2 linked regions of the Pontimicrobium sp. SW4 genome follow. The protein of the gene in region 2 binds, or shares a complex with, the protein of the main gene of each other region. Links are inferred from orthologs where the notes say so. Each region holds a gene or a part of one and is shown on either strand. Other genes may lie near its edges.

Evidence for each region.
Region 1: the proteins of ABGB03_RS02110 (region 2) and lpdA are in contact, whole or in part, in a crystal structure (PDB 1EBD), measured with the Geobacillus stearothermophilus proteins. The link is inferred for Pontimicrobium sp. SW4 from one-to-one orthologs. Residues at the interface, in WP_033016211.1 of Geobacillus stearothermophilus: Ile130, Ala131, Met132, Pro133, Arg136, Arg140, Glu141, Asn155, Arg157; in WP_049624544.1 of Geobacillus stearothermophilus: Pro340, Ser341, Asp344, Tyr345, Arg403, Asp406, Val408, Glu431, Ala432, Gly433, Asp438.

The regions. Positions count from the first base shown.
Region 1 is NZ_CP157199.1:1,232,168-1,239,880, forward strand. What follows is about bases 2,084-4,943. They hold lpdA (dihydrolipoyl dehydrogenase), read left to right. Parts: upstream 2,084-2,743; coding sequence 2,744-4,144; downstream 4,145-4,943. Other genes in these bases: ABGB03_RS05930 (hypothetical protein), read left to right, coding at 2,084-2,628; ABGB03_RS05940 (two-component regulator propeller domain-containing protein), read left to right, coding at 4,372-4,943. Also shown: ABGB03_RS05925 (DUF4249 domain-containing protein), read left to right, coding at 1-881; more of ABGB03_RS05930, read left to right, coding at 889-2,083; more of ABGB03_RS05940, read left to right, coding at 4,944-5,412; ABGB03_RS05945 (hypothetical protein), read right to left, coding at 5,646-7,361; ABGB03_RS05950 (RNA polymerase sigma factor), read left to right, coding at 7,525-7,713. UniProt on the Escherichia coli protein: Lipoamide dehydrogenase is a component of the glycine cleavage system as well as of the alpha-ketoacid dehydrogenase complexes.
Region 2 is NZ_CP157199.1:449,949-457,680, forward strand. Bases 1,724-4,602 are described here. They hold ABGB03_RS02110 (pyruvate dehydrogenase complex dihydrolipoamide acetyltransferase), read left to right. Parts: upstream 1,724-2,292; coding sequence 2,293-3,912; downstream 3,913-4,602. Other genes in these bases: pdhA (pyruvate dehydrogenase (acetyl-transferring) E1 component subunit alpha), read left to right, coding at 1,724-2,289; ABGB03_RS02115 (M28 family peptidase), read left to right, coding at 4,043-4,602. Outside these bases: type IX secretion system outer membrane channel protein PorV, read left to right, coding at 1-640; cdd (cytidine deaminase), read left to right, coding at 716-1,198; more of pdhA, read left to right, coding at 1,291-1,723; more of ABGB03_RS02115, read left to right, coding at 4,603-5,026; ABGB03_RS02120 (SDR family oxidoreductase), read left to right, coding at 5,019-5,702; ABGB03_RS02125 (sulfatase), read right to left, coding at 5,703-7,151; ABGB03_RS02130 (alanine racemase), read right to left, coding at 7,154-7,732.

The sequences.
Region 1 (7,713 bases), 780 kb from region 2 along the record:
GAAATTATTCACTGCATGTAGTAACTAGTAATGGTAGAAAATACCATTCTGATGAGATAAGCCTAGTTTCAGGAAAAAAACCAATAAATATTAATCCAATTCGAAGAGTCAATGATCAAGGCATTATAGGCGTAGATATTTTAGTTAGTAGTTTTGATGAAACTAATAACTCTAAGTATTACAGATATGAATATGAGGAAACATATAAAATTATTGCACCAAACTGGAGTCCTTTTGATATAGTCCCTAGCGGATTTGGCTGTGGTGCACCTTTTACTCTAATACCTAAACAAACAGAGCAAAAGGTTTGTTACAACACAACCTTATCCAATTCTATAATACAAACTAACACTATTAGCTTATCTGAAGATAGAGTCGAGGATTTTAGTGTTAGATTTATTCCAATAACCAATTTAATTATTGCGCATAGGTATAGTATATTGGTAAAACAGTATGTACAATCTAGAAATGCTTATGCCTATTACGAAAAGATAAATAAAAGTATACAAGAAGGTAATATTTTTTCTCAAGTGCAAACAGGTTTTGTTCAAGGGAATATGTTTTCAGAGACTGATTCTAACGAAAATGTAATTGGTTTTTTCGAAGTTTCTTCGGTAGTTACCAATAGAGTGTTCTTTAATTTTGAAGATATTTTTCCTGATGAAGAAAAACCAGAAAAAGAATGTATTTTAATTGCACCACCAATTGCGGAAGAAGGTGAATGTAGTTTATTACCCTTTTTAGAAAATTCACAATATAAATATGTTGAGAATAATAGTCCTCAAGGCGAAGGTGAAGGACCATATACAATAACTCAACCTAATTGTGGAGATTGCACTAGAGAAGGAGCAGCAGAAGTCCCAAGTTTTTGGATAGAATAATAGCATCATGAGATTTAAAAATATAATATTAGTTACTAGTTTTGCCTTTCTTAGTATTTATTTAAGAGCACAAACTAATACAGAATTATCGCAATCTAAAACAGATTTCCCAACCGAAAGTGTTTATATACACTATAATTCAACGATATTATTTTCTGGAGAGACATTATATTATAAGTTTTATAGTCTAAACAATTTTTCAAATAAGCTTTCAAACATTAGTAAAGTAGGTTATATAGAATTAGTAGATAAGGATAAGCAAGTAGTTTTTAAGCATAAAATAAGGCTTAATAGAGGACAGGGTTATGGAGATTTCTTATTGCCAAGCGATGTTCCTACTGGAAATTACAAACTAATTGGATACACATTATGGATGAGTAATAACCAAGAAAATAAGTTTTTTGAAGCCGATTTGAAAATTATAAATCCATATAAAGCAATAAACGAAACAACTATAAAAAATGATTCTTTAAGTACAAAGCTTAAGAATGAATTAATAGCCAATTCAACAAAAAATCTCGAATTAAAACTGCAAAAAAAGATTTATAACGTAAGAGATGAAGTGTTATTTAGTATTATTAACGATAAAAAAATATTTAGTAACATTTCAGTTTCTGTTTATAAAGTAAACGAATTAGAAGCATCCCCTTTAATATCTGCTCAAACTTATAGAAAAAAACAATTAAGTAGTATTGACCACAATACTATTTATCAGGAAAAGATTATTGAATTTCCAGAGATTAGAGGAGAAATTATTAAAGGAACCCTTAAAAGTGACACACAGGATGTTTCCAATAAAAAAATTGCGATTTCTATACCAAGCGGAGGATTAATAAATATTGTAAAAACAGACAGTAAAGGAAAGTTTAGTTTGAATGTGAATCAGCACTACAATAGGAATGAATTATATGCTAAGGTATTTGAAAATGATGATGATGATTACAAGCTAGAAATAGAGCCGTTATTTAAAATAGATTATAAAAAACTAAACTTTAAAGAGTTTGTAATATATGAAAGCGAGGTTAAAAAGGTTTTAGAGAGGAGTATTTTTAATCAAATAGATAATGCCTATTTATTTACTAAAACAGATTCAATATTAGTTCAAGGATCGAATTTGCCATTCTATGATTCCTACGATTTAGAATATGATTTGGATAACTATAATAGGTTTTCAGATATGAAAGAAGTGTTTGTAGAAATAATTAATCAAGCACAAATTTATAAAACACAAAACGACAATTTTCAGTTTTCAATTTTAAACCAAAAAGGATCATTCGATAAAAGCATACCACCTTTACTAGTTATAGATGGGATAATTATTAGAGATCCAAATCTTTTGGTTTATTATAATGCTAAGAGCATAAAAACAATAAAAATAATTAGAAGTAAGTACTATTTGGGATCAGATATTTTTAATGGTGTTATCGTTTTTCAGACCATTAATAATGATTTTAATAGAAAGGTTGTTAATTCAATAGCAAATAAGTTTGAATTGTATGATTTAGAAAAAATTAAGCAATATAAAAACACATCTTACGAAGGAAGTTTACTTATTGAAAACAATAGAATCCCAGACTATAGAAAGCAATTGTACTGGAACCCCAATATAAAACTAACTAATAGTTTAAAAGATATAAGCTTTTTTACGTCTGACAATACTGGTGAATTTGAAATTAGAATAGAAGGGTTTACAGAACAAGGAGATCCAGTTTCTTTATCTTCAACTTTTACAGTTATAGAAGAATAATTCTCTTTGTTATTTTCTTAAATATAAAGACAAAAATCAGCTAGCAATATTTATTGTCATTAATGGATATGTTTGTACTTTTGTATTCGATTTTTAATAGAAAGAAACAAATTTTATGAACTCATACGATGTAGCCATTATTGGTTCTGGTCCTGGAGGTTATGTAGCAGCAATTCGTTGTGCACAACTTGGAATGAAAACTGCAATTATTGAAAAATATTCAACGCTTGGTGGTACTTGTTTAAATGTTGGTTGTATACCAAGTAAAGCCCTTTTAGACTCGTCTCACCACTATGAAGATGCTGTAAAGCATTTTGAGGAACATGGAATAGAAATTCCAGGCGATATAAAAGTGAATTTAGAAAAAATGATTGCACGTAAGCAATCTGTTGTAGATCAAACTACAGGTGGCATTGATTTCTTGATGAAGAAAAACAAAATCGATGTTTACGAAGGCTTAGGAAGTTTTAAGGATGCTACCCATATTACTATTTCTGGAAAAGAAACTACAGAAATTGAGGCTAAAAACACCATCATAGCCACTGGAAGTAAACCATCAAACTTGCCATTTATAAAAATAGATAAAGAACGAGTTATCACTTCAACCGAAGCTTTAAAACTAAAAGAAATCCCTAAGCACATGATTGTGATTGGTGGAGGTGTTATTGGTTTAGAACTTGGTCAAGTGTATAAGCGTTTAGGAGCAGAAGTCTCTGTAGTTGAATATATGGATCGTATTATCCCAACGATGGATTCTGGGTTATCAAGAGAGTTAAATAAAGTGCTTAAAAAACAGAAATTCAAAATTAATGCGTCTCACAAAGTAAAGTCTGTTGAAAGAGTTGGAGATGAAGTAATTGTAAAAGCTGATAATAAAAAAGGAGAAGAAGTAGAGTTTAAAGGAGATTATTGTTTAGTATCAGTAGGTCGTCGTCCTTATACAGATGGTTTAAACGCAGAAGCTGCTGGAGTAAAGCTAAATGATAGAGGACAAGTGGAAGTGAATGACCATTTACAAACAAGCGTTTCAAACATTTATGCAATTGGAGATGTTATTAAAGGCGCAATGCTTGCGCATAAAGCTGAAGAAGAAGGTGTGTTTGTTGCTGAAACTATTGCAGGACAAAAACCGCATATCGATTATAATTTAATTCCAGGCGTGGTTTACACATGGCCAGAAGTTGCGGCTGTTGGTAAAACAGAAGAAGAATTAAAAGATGCTGGAATCAACTATAAAGTTGGTCAATTCCCAATGCGTGCTTTAGGTAGAAGTAGAGCAAGTATGGATTTAGACGGATTTGTAAAAATCCTTGCAGATAAAACGACTGATGAGATTTTAGGCGTACACATGGTTGGTGCTAGAGCTGCTGATATGATTGCTGAGGCAGTTGTTGCTATGGAATATAGAGCTTCTGCAGAAGATGTATCACGTATGTCTCATGCACATCCAACATTTACTGAGGCTATTAAAGAAGCAGCTTTAGCTGCCACAGATGATAGAGCTTTGCATATCTAATGAATTCCCTTAAAAAAAGGAATCCCATCATTAAAAACTAAAATATTTTAAAAGCGAATCTATTATAGGTTCGCTTTTTTATTTCCTTGTTAATAACTTTGATTTTATACTTTTTATAAAGCATTGACTTTCAATATTTAAAATTATAACTTCGCTTATCGTATGATATAGTTCATTGAAACGGAACGATATCTTTACCATTAGCTGCAACCAAAATGAACATCAAAATGAAATTTCTTCTTCCAATACTATTTCCACTTTTATTTACTTCTTGCAACGGACAGAAAAATAAACCTGTTGAAATAAAAGAATCTAAAGTTTATACTAATGCTGACATTATTACTAGTAGTCTATTAGATAAAAATGGAGACTTATGGTTTGGAACATCAACTGAAGGACTTTACAAATATGATGGAGAAAAATTTTCAAACTTTAATGAAAGTAATGGACTATGCACTAACCAAATATGGAGCATCATAGAAGATGATAAAGGAATAATTTGGTTGGCAACTAATAAAGGTTTGTGCAAATACAATAGCAATACGTTTACTCAAATTTCGCTTCCATATATTGACACCAGTAGCGATTGGTATAAAGACATTTACCCAACTATCAACCCAAACCAAGCAAATTCTATAATCCAAGATAAAGACGGGATATTTTGGATTAGCACTTCTGGTGGTGGTGCTTATAAATATGACGGAAATACATTTGAGAATATTTTGGCTGATAAAGGCAGAAAATATGAAGACAGTCTTCATCACAATGTTATACAGAGTGTCATGGAGGACAAAAACGGTAATATTTGGTTTGCTTCTATGAGCAATGGAGGAATAACTCGTTTTGATGGAGAGACATTTAAGGATTTAAAAAGTGAAGATGGATTAAGCGATAATATGGTTCGTAATCTCTTTCAAGACAATGAAGGAAATATTTGGATTGGAACTAATGGTAATAGGAATGGCGGATTGGATAAGTTTGATGGAAAGAACTTCACGAACTTTAATGAAAGTAATGGTTTGTGTAGTAACAATATAGATGTCATTTACCAAACTAAAAGTGGAGTAATGTGGTTTGGAAGTGATAGAAGTGGCGTGTGTTATCTTGAAAATGGAAAATTTATACCAATCCAAGAATTATCCGAAGTCGCAATCCGAACAATTATCGAAGACAAGAATGGGGATTTATGGTTTGGTGGAAGAAAAGGAAACCTATGGAAATATGAAGGAAAGCAACTGACTGATCTAACCCAATTGAAAAATGAATAAAAGGCAACAGCTAACACGGTATATAGCAAATAGGGAGTTCGGTGGTTTACGAAAGTTAGTGCTATTATCAAATACCGCCAAATCGTTGATTTGGCTTTTAAGAATGAATAAATTAAAAACAAAATACAACGCTTTGGCTCTGTGCAAACCTGAAAGTTTATTACTTTCTACTGCCCTACTTGCCATATACTAACCGATAAGCGTAACAAAAATTAATGCTTTTGCTTTACCATTTAAAAATCACCTATTTCAAAATCAGCATCCATCCAACTTTCATTAATTAAAGATTCCATTTTAGTGACATTCTCAGAATCATTAAGACCTTGATAGGCTAATTTTAGTCCATGATGTGCCCAACCATTTTTTGGCAATCTTTTTAAATCATCATTATAGGTTGTAATGGCGTCATTAAATTCACCTGCTTTATTTTGTATAGCTCCTAGATGGTGTCTTACAGAGAAAAACCAATCTGGTGGTTCATTATAGTTGAGTGTATCCTCAATAGCTATAGCTTCTTTTAAAAGTATGATACTAGTTGCATAGTCTTCATCAGAAGCCCATAATTCAGCTTCTAGTACTTTGGAGGCTATTTGTACTAAATCATAAACCGAATTAATATCCCAAATGGTAACCTCTTTTAAGCTTTCATCTTTTGCCAACTCCATTAGTTGTATTAATTCTTTTTTTGCACTTTCCTGATCTCCTTTTCCTAAATGCGCCATTCCCTCGGCATAATGCCTTACAGCTTTCACATATTTTAAATCGTAAGTTTCAAATTGCATATCTAAAATATCATCCCATTTTTTAAATTTTACTGCCACATTATATGGTGTGATGTAATAATGCTGTAAAGTACCCCAACCTGGTTGTTTCATGATTTCTGGATGCACATGTTCAGAGACTTTGTTGGCGCCAATCATTGCCCAATGACTATTACCCTCTAAAGTTGCAGTTGCTGCCATAAAATGATAATTATGTGGATAATACCCTAGAGGATAAGCACCTTGTGCATGGCACAAAGTAACATAAGTGCTATCAGCTTCAACTGCTGCAATATTTGATAGTGTTCCTTTATGATATTCACCAGTTCTAATATACACATGGGAAGGCATGTGTAATAAATGTCCTGAACCAGACACTAAACCATCATCAAACACTTTGGCTGAAATATTTGCCCTTTCTGGAGTACTTGAGGCTTCTGTTGCATGAATGTAGAAGTGATGTGCCCCAGGATGTTTAGGATACTGTTTTATAAGCTTCTCTAATAATGTAGTAATTTCTGGAGTCCATTCTTTAGCATTTCCCTCTTTGTCATATAAATCCCAAGGATGCAAATTCATAATGGATTCTGCATAAAGGGTACTTATTTCTGAGTCATCAGGATAAGTATCATATAACTTTTTCATTGCAGAAGAATAATCTACATCTAGTTGGTAACGATCTTCAGGTGGTTCTTGTGCGTAACGAATTGCCATGGTCTCTATAATAGCTTTTTCTCTATCCGTAGCATTTTTTGAAAGTTTTATGGCCGTTTGAATAGCATCGTAAGCACGCTCATAATTATCATCTTCCATTCCAGCATTATAATTTGGGCCTAAAACATACGCATAACCCCAAAAGGCCATTGCGCAGCTTGGATCTAGTTTAGTTGCATAATAAAAAGAACGAGCAGCTTCAGCATGATTAAACCCATAAGCCAATGTCATTCCTTGGTTAAAATAACGCTGTACTAAACTATCTTTAGTTGTTATTGGGTAGTCTATAGCATCGAGTCCTTCTAACAATGGTGCCTTATTGTCAATTTTGTACCAATCTGCATCAGTAATAGGAGGAACACAATTATATTTCGAAGTTGGTCCTTTAACTATTGCATCTAAATTGGTGTCTTGTTTTTTTTTGCAGCCAATTAGAATAACTAAAAGTGCTATTAAAGGAATAATTTTTCTCATGTAACAGGTTAGTTTTTAGCATAAGCCTTAAAGATACAAATTTGTCATTTAATTTGTTGATAATCACTTTTCAAAAGATATGATTCAACTATATTTGTAGTACAAATTGGTGACTGAAACTTAATTGCTGTGTCCAAACATAGCAAATACCCTAATAATAACATTGAAAGTAGAACAAGATTTTAATAAATTATCTGACGAAGATTTAGTGAAAACTATCGTGTCTTCTAACGATACGTTATTATTTGAAATTCTATATGATCGTTATGCGAAAATGGTGTATAACAAGTGTAGAGGGTTTTCAAGAAGTGATGATGAAGCTGAAGATTTAACCCAAGATATCTTTTTGAAG
Region 2 (7,732 bases):
TTACAGTGACTTTAATGGTCGTTGGAGAGGTGGATTCGCAATTCAAAATTTAGGACCAAAGATAAAGTATGACGATGCAGGTAGAGAAAACTTTATTCCAACTAACTTAAGACTTGGTGGAGGGTTCGATTTTATATTTGATCAATACAATAAATTAGCAGTAACTGCAGAGTTTACAAAACTATTAGTGCCAACACCTCCAGTTTTAGGTAAAGAGGTTGAATTTGAAGACACTAATGATAATGGTACTTACGATGAAGGAACAGATACTTTAATTAGCGAAACAGATAATGTAATAGTTTCAGGTAAATCTACCGATGTTAGTTTTATTTCAGGAGTTTTTCAATCATTTGGAGATGCTCCAGGAGGATTTAGTGAAGAGCTTAAAGAGTTTACTTGGGCTTTAGGAGCCGAATATCAATATCAAGATTCTTTTGCATTAAGAGCAGGTTTTTTTAATGAAGCAGAAGAAAAAGGAGCTAGAAAATTCTTTGCACTTGGTGCAGGGTTTAAATACACAACTATTAATGTAGATATGTCTTATTTGTTCTCAGCGTCTAAAGTACAAAGTCCATTAGAAAATACATTACGTTTTTCTTTAACCTTTAACTTTGGAGATGGTGAGTATAACGAATATTAGAAAAGAACAACATATTTAAGATTTTTAAAAAACTATTGTATTTTACAATAGTTTTTTTGTCTAAAAAAGTCAGTAATGAAGGAAATAAAAATAGAATCTACGCTTTATGTTTATAATGCCTTAGAGGAATTACCTAAAGTTATTCAAAACTTAATGAATGAAGCAGTAGAAGCAAGAGAGAAAGCTTACGCACCTTATTCAAAATTTAGTGTGGGTGTAGCATTGCTTCTTGATAATGGAGAAGTAATAATAGGGAGTAATCAAGAAAACGCCTCGTATCCTTCAGGGCTTTGTGCAGAAAGAACTGCTATATATTATAAAGGAGCTAAGCATCCCAATGCCAAAATTCTAAAAATGGCAATTATAGCAGGCTCTCAAATTAATAAAACGTCAGAGCCTATCCCACCTTGTGGAGCTTGTAGACAAGCTATTGTAGAGTATGAAATAAATCAAGAATCTCCTATCGAAATCTATTTTATGGGAGAAATAGGTAAAGTTGTAAAATCTAACTCTATTAAAAATCTGTTACCATTAGTGTTTGATAAGTCTGTTCTATAACGTTTTCATTTAAAATTAACTCTTAACAGTTTTTTGGTTAATAACTAAAGTATTACTTTTGTAATTCGCTTAATTAAAACCAAAATTAGTCGATGCAAAAAATCACTAAAGAAACATATATAAAATGGTATGAAGACATGCTATTTTGGAGAAAATTCGAAGATAAATTAGCAGCAGTATATATTCAGCAAAAAGTTAGAGGTTTCCTTCACTTATATAATGGACAAGAAGCTGTTTTAGCTGGAGCTTTACATGCAATGGATTTGTCAAAAGATAAAATGATTACAGCTTATCGTAATCATGTGCAGCCAATTGGTATGGGAGTTGATCCAAAACGTGTTATGGCTGAATTGTATGGAAAAGCAACTGGAACTTCTCAAGGACTAGGTGGATCTATGCATATTTTTTCTAAAGAAAAAGGTTTTTACGGAGGACATGGTATAGTTGGAGGGCAAATTCCTTTAGGAGCTGGAATGGCTTTTGGTGACAAGTATCATGACAGAGGAGCTGTAACATTGTGTTACATGGGAGATGGTGCAGTACGTCAGGGATCATTACACGAAACCTTTAATATGGCAATGAACTGGAAATTACCAGTAGTATTTATTTGTGAAAATAATGGTTACGCCATGGGAACGTCAGTAGAACGAACCGCTAATCATACAGATATCTGGAAGTTAGGTTTAGGTTATGAAATGCCATGTGGACCAGTAGATGGAATGAATCCTGTTAAGGTAGCCGAAGCTATGCATGAAGCAATTGAAAGAGCACGTCGTGGAGATGGACCAACATTTTTAGAAATGAAAACGTATCGTTATCGTGGGCATTCCATGAGTGATGCACAACATTATAGAACGAAAGACGAAGTTGAAGAATACAAAAAAATAGATCCTATTACACAAGTAAAGGATATTATTTTAGAAAAGAAATATGCAACAGAAAACGATTTAAAAGCAATTGATAAGCGTGTTAAAGATTTAGTTAGCGAATGTGAGAAATTTGCAGACGAATCTCCTTATCCTGAAAAGAGTTTAATGTATGATGCTGTATATGAGCAAGAAGATTATCCATTTTTACAACATAAATTATAAGTCATGGCAGAAATTATTACAATGCCTCGTTTGAGTGACACTATGGAGGAAGGTACTGTTGCTTCTTGGCTTAAAAAAGTTGGTGATAGCGTAGCCGAAGGAGATATTTTAGCCGAAATTGAAACAGACAAGGCTACTATGGAATTCGAATCATTCCATGAAGGAACGTTGTTGCATATTGGTGTTAAAGAAGGTGAAACCACTAAGGTTGATGAACTTCTAGCTATAATTGGTGAAAAAGGAGAAGATGTTTCAGCCTTGTTAAATAATTATAGCTCTGAAGTAAAAGAAGAAGAAGAAGTGGAAGATAATAAAAATTCAAATGATGTGACGCAAACAGAATCTATAGATATACCTGAAGGTGTTACTGTGGTGACAATGCCTCGTTTGAGTGATACTATGGAAGAGGGTACCGTTGCTACATGGTTAAAAAATGTTGGTGATACTGTTGAAGAAGGTGATATCCTTGCTGAAATAGAAACTGATAAAGCGACGATGGAGTTTGAGTCGTTTCAATCTGGAACATTGTTACATGTAGGATTAAATGAAGGTGAATCTGCTAAAGTAGATTCATTACTAGCTATAATTGGCCCAAAAGGTACTGACGTTGCTAATATTGCTAAAAATTTTAAAACCGATATTCCTTCTGGAAATGTAGCTGACGCTCCAAAGAAAGAAGAGAAACAAATTGATACAGCAAAAACAGAAAAAAATGTCATTTCGAACGAAAGTGAGAAATCTCATAATCAATCTAGTGACATAATTTCTGGAAGATTATTTGTATCACCATTGGCTAAAAAAATGGCTGATGAAAAAGGAATTAATTTATCTCAAGTTAAAGGTTCTGGTGAAAACGGACGAATTATAAAACGTGATATTGAAAACTTCACACCATCAACATCATCACAAGCAACAGTAGGTAAATTCGTGCCATCTGGTCAGGAAGATTTTGATGAAGTAGCAAACTCAAACATGCGTAAGGCTATTGCTAAAAATTTAGCAAAATCTAAGTTTACAGCGCCACATTATTATTTAAATGTGGAATTTGATATGGATAACGCTATGGCGTTTCGTGCTCAATACAATACGTTGCCAGACACCAAAATATCGTTTAATGATATGGTAGTAAAAGCTTGTGCATTAGCATTAAAACAGCATCCACAAGTCAACTCTCAATGGTTTGATGATAAAATGCGAATGAACAATCATGTACATATTGGTGTAGCAGTTGCTGTTCCAGATGGTTTAGTTGTTCCTGTTGTTAAGTTTGCAAACGAACAATCGTTACCACAAATAAATGCTGCAGTAAAAGATTTTGCTGGAAGAGCAAGAAAGAAGAAACTTACGCTTGAAGAAATGGAAGGTAGCACCTTTACTATTTCTAATCTTGGAATGTTTGGAATAGATAGTTTTACATCTATTATCAATCAACCAAATTCGGCAATCCTTTCGGTTGGAGCTATTGTGGAAAAACCAGTGGTTAAAAATGGACAAATTGTAGTTGGAAATACCATGAAATTATCAATGGCATGTGACCACAGAACGGTTGATGGTGCTACAGGAGCTTTATTCTTACAAACATTAAAAGGATACATTGAGAATCCAGTAACGATGTTAGTATAGTTTGATAATGCATAAAAAATAACTAAAACCTGTTTCTACTGAGACAGGTTTTTTTATGAAGAGAACTTTTTCACTCGACAGTATTTATTATCTTTAACACATATTAATTATAGCGCTAAAACACATATATATGAAAAATATTATTCTATCACTTATTACAGTTATTTTATTCACGGCATGTCGAAATAAAACAATTAACCCTTCTGAAGTTGTTACTAAAGAAAATATACAAACAGCTATGGAATATTTAACATCCGATGAATTGGAAGGGCGTGCAACCGGAACACCTGGGATAGAAAAGGCAGCTGTTTATATTGAAGATTATTTTAAACAAAATAATATTGAGCCTTATTTTGAAACTTATCGCGATAACTTTCAGTTTAACCGAAAAGTAAAAGAAGGTGATACTATTGTTGAGCGATCTGTAAATGGATTTAATGTTGTTGGGTTAATAGAAGGGAACGACCCAGAATTGAAAAATGAATACATTATACTTGGTGGGCATTATGATCATATAGGAAGAGGCAGAGAGGTAGATGGAGATTCTATTGCAAATGGTGCCAATGATGATGCATCAGGAACTATTACAGCAATGGAAATGGGTAAATACTTTGCTAAATCAAAAAGCAATAAAAGAAGTATTCTTATTACGTTGTATGCTGCTGAGGAAATGGGACTTAAAGGCTCTGATCATTTAGCTAAAAAATTAAAAGACAAAGGAACCAATGTTTACAACATGGTTAATTTTGAAATGATTGGTGTGCCTAGAGCCGAAGATGAACCAATGGCATATATGTCGGGTTATAAACGTTCTAATTTTGCCGAAACTCTCAACAAATATGCTGGTGAAGAAGTAGTTGGGTTTTTTGATAAAGCCAGCGAAATGAACTTGTTTATGAGGTCAGATAATTATCCGTTTTTTAAAGCACTAAATATCCCAGCACATGCTATTTCAACGTTCGATTTTACAAATTATGAATATTATCACCATGTTGATGACGAAGCCGAAAAAATGGACTATGACCATATGACCAATTTCATTATTAAAATGATTCCAGCATTTGAAGGTATGATGAATGCTCCAACCAGAGAAGTTGTGCTAAAAAATGAGTAAAAACATCATCATTACTGGAACAAGTCGAGGTATTGGTTTTGAGTTGGTAAAACTATTTGCTGCTCAAGGTTATAATGTTTTGGCATTATCTAGAAACGAAAAACCAGTTAACGATTTAGGTTTAAAAAATGTCACCACTTGGTCTTTTGACCTTAGTAATGAGGTTTCTTATAAAAAAGTAAGCAGTTTCGTCAAGAAAAATTGGAAGCAAGTAGATGTTTTAATTAATAATGCAGGAGCTTTATTGAATAAACCGTTTGCTGAAACGACTTTTGATGATTTTGAATACATTTATAAAACCAATGTTTTTGGTGTTGCTGAATTAACTAGAGTTACCTTGCCATTTATGAAAGCTAATAGTCACGTAGTTACTATCAGTTCTATGGGAGGCGTACAAGGTAGTATGAAGTTTCCAGGTTTAGCTGCTTATAGTTCAAGTAAAGGTGCTGTGATTACTTTAACCGAATTGCTAGCTGAAGAATATAAAGAATCTGGAATATCTTTTAATGTACTGGCACTTGGAGCTGTACAAACCGAAATGTTAGAAGAAGCCTTTCCAGGATATCAAGCACCAACTACAGCATTAGAAATAGCAAATTATATTTATGATTTTGCTTTAAATGGTAATAAGTATTATAATGGAAAAATACTACAGGTTTCTAGTTCGACGCCTTAGTTATTTTTCTTCAATATAATCTGGATTTTGTATTGCTGAATTTGCATTCATAGATAGTTGCAACTCTTTTAAACGAGTGTTTAATTCTTTTACTTTTTCAGGAAACTCTTTAGATAAATTGTTGGTTTCAGATACATCATTAGACAAGTTATATAGCTCTAAAGTATTAGTTTCATAAAAAGAAATTAACTTCCAATCTCCTTTTCTTATGGCTGCTCCAGGAGTCCAAGCACTACCATGATAATGCGGGTAATGCCAAAACAACTCATCTCTTTTAAGAGGAGAACTGTTTTTTAATATAGGCGTTAAATCCCTTCCATCAATGGTTTGATTTTCATCTAAATTTATATCAGCAATCGACATAATGGTCGGATAAAAATCATGCCCAATTACAGGTTCATTATTAATGTTATTTGTTTTGTTGTAATTAGCAGGTTTTATAAGCAATGGTACACGAATACCGCCTTCATAAAGCCATCCTTTGCCACCTCTTAATGGAGTTACAGCTGTTGGTGCTATAAAATTGTATTCCTTTTTTAATGTAGATAGACCGCCATTATCAGAAGTAAAAATAATGGTCGTATTATCATAAAGGTTTTTATCTTTTAGTACTTTTATTAATCTGCCAACATTTTCATCAAGAGAGTATACCATTGAGGCATATGCAGGATTAAATTGAGTTAATGTAGTAAGCCCTCCTCTTTCTTCTTTTTGCTTAGGGGCTTCAATTCCTAATGCTTCAGCTTTCTTATTAAATTTTTCAATATGCTTTTTATTTGCTTGTATTGGTGTATGTACAGTATAGTAAGTAAGGAATAAAAAGAAAGGATCGTTTGATGTAGAGTCTAAAAATGTAATTGATTCGTTAGTTAGCCTGTCGGTTAAATATTCACCATCTGGGCCATCACTTAACTTAGGGTTTTTATAAGGAGAATAGTAGCCTCCTGGTGGTTGTCCCATATGTCCTCCAGCTATATTAACATCAAACCCTTGATCAGTTGGAAAATAACCTTCTGAACCCAAATGCCATTTTCCTGCAAAAAAAGTGTTGTAACCATTGTTTTTCAGGGTTTCCGCTAATGTTACTTCATTAAGTGGGAGTTCGTTTAAATCTTCTGGACCTAACAGTTTTTCTTTTTTTGCATTATTTCCAGGAATCCAATCGGTTATATTTACTCTAGCTGGATGTCTTCCAGTCATTATTGAAGCTCTAGATGGCGAACAAACTGATCCCGATGCATAAGCATTGGTAAATTGAATACTTTGAGTACTTAAAGAGTCAATATTTGGGCTTTCATAAAAGGTACTGCCAGAATATCCTAAATCTGTCCAACCTAAATCATCAACAAGAATAAAAACAAAATTTTGCTTCTTAGTTATACTTTTATCATTAGAACATGAAAAGTAAGTAGCGGTTAAGAGTATTATAATTAAATATTTTTTCATCATAATTAATTGTTAAGATTGTTCATCATTGTAATACCCTTGCCTTCTAATGTTGTATAGTGTTTCATTAAATTGGCAGTCATACAGCTATGCACTGGTAACACCAAGAGTGTGTCACCAACTTTGTATTTTGTAATATCACTTTCGGGTACTTTTACAATACCATGTTCTTGCGAAATGGCACGAACATAGGTATTGGCTATAAGCTCATTCCAACTATTACTTGTTTTTTTGGCTATGTTGCCATAAATAGTTCCAAAGCTCTCATCTTCCATTCGGTCTTTCGATAAATGGATACCTCCACCATAAATAACCACTTCACTTTGTTTTGGGTGGATAGCAACAATAGGACATTCTAAAGCCACAGCAATATCATTGACATTACAAGAGCCAATTTGTACTTGCATCATATCGTAAAATGCGTAATTTCCTGGACGGATTTCGTCTATGCCTTCAAAATTTTCAGAAACACTGCAACTGGGTGTATCTCCGTATGAGGCTATGATTTCTGGATAGTTTGTTATATACTGATTTTTTAAGGTGACCAATTTCTTTTTGGCTTCTTCATGCACTCTAATAATATC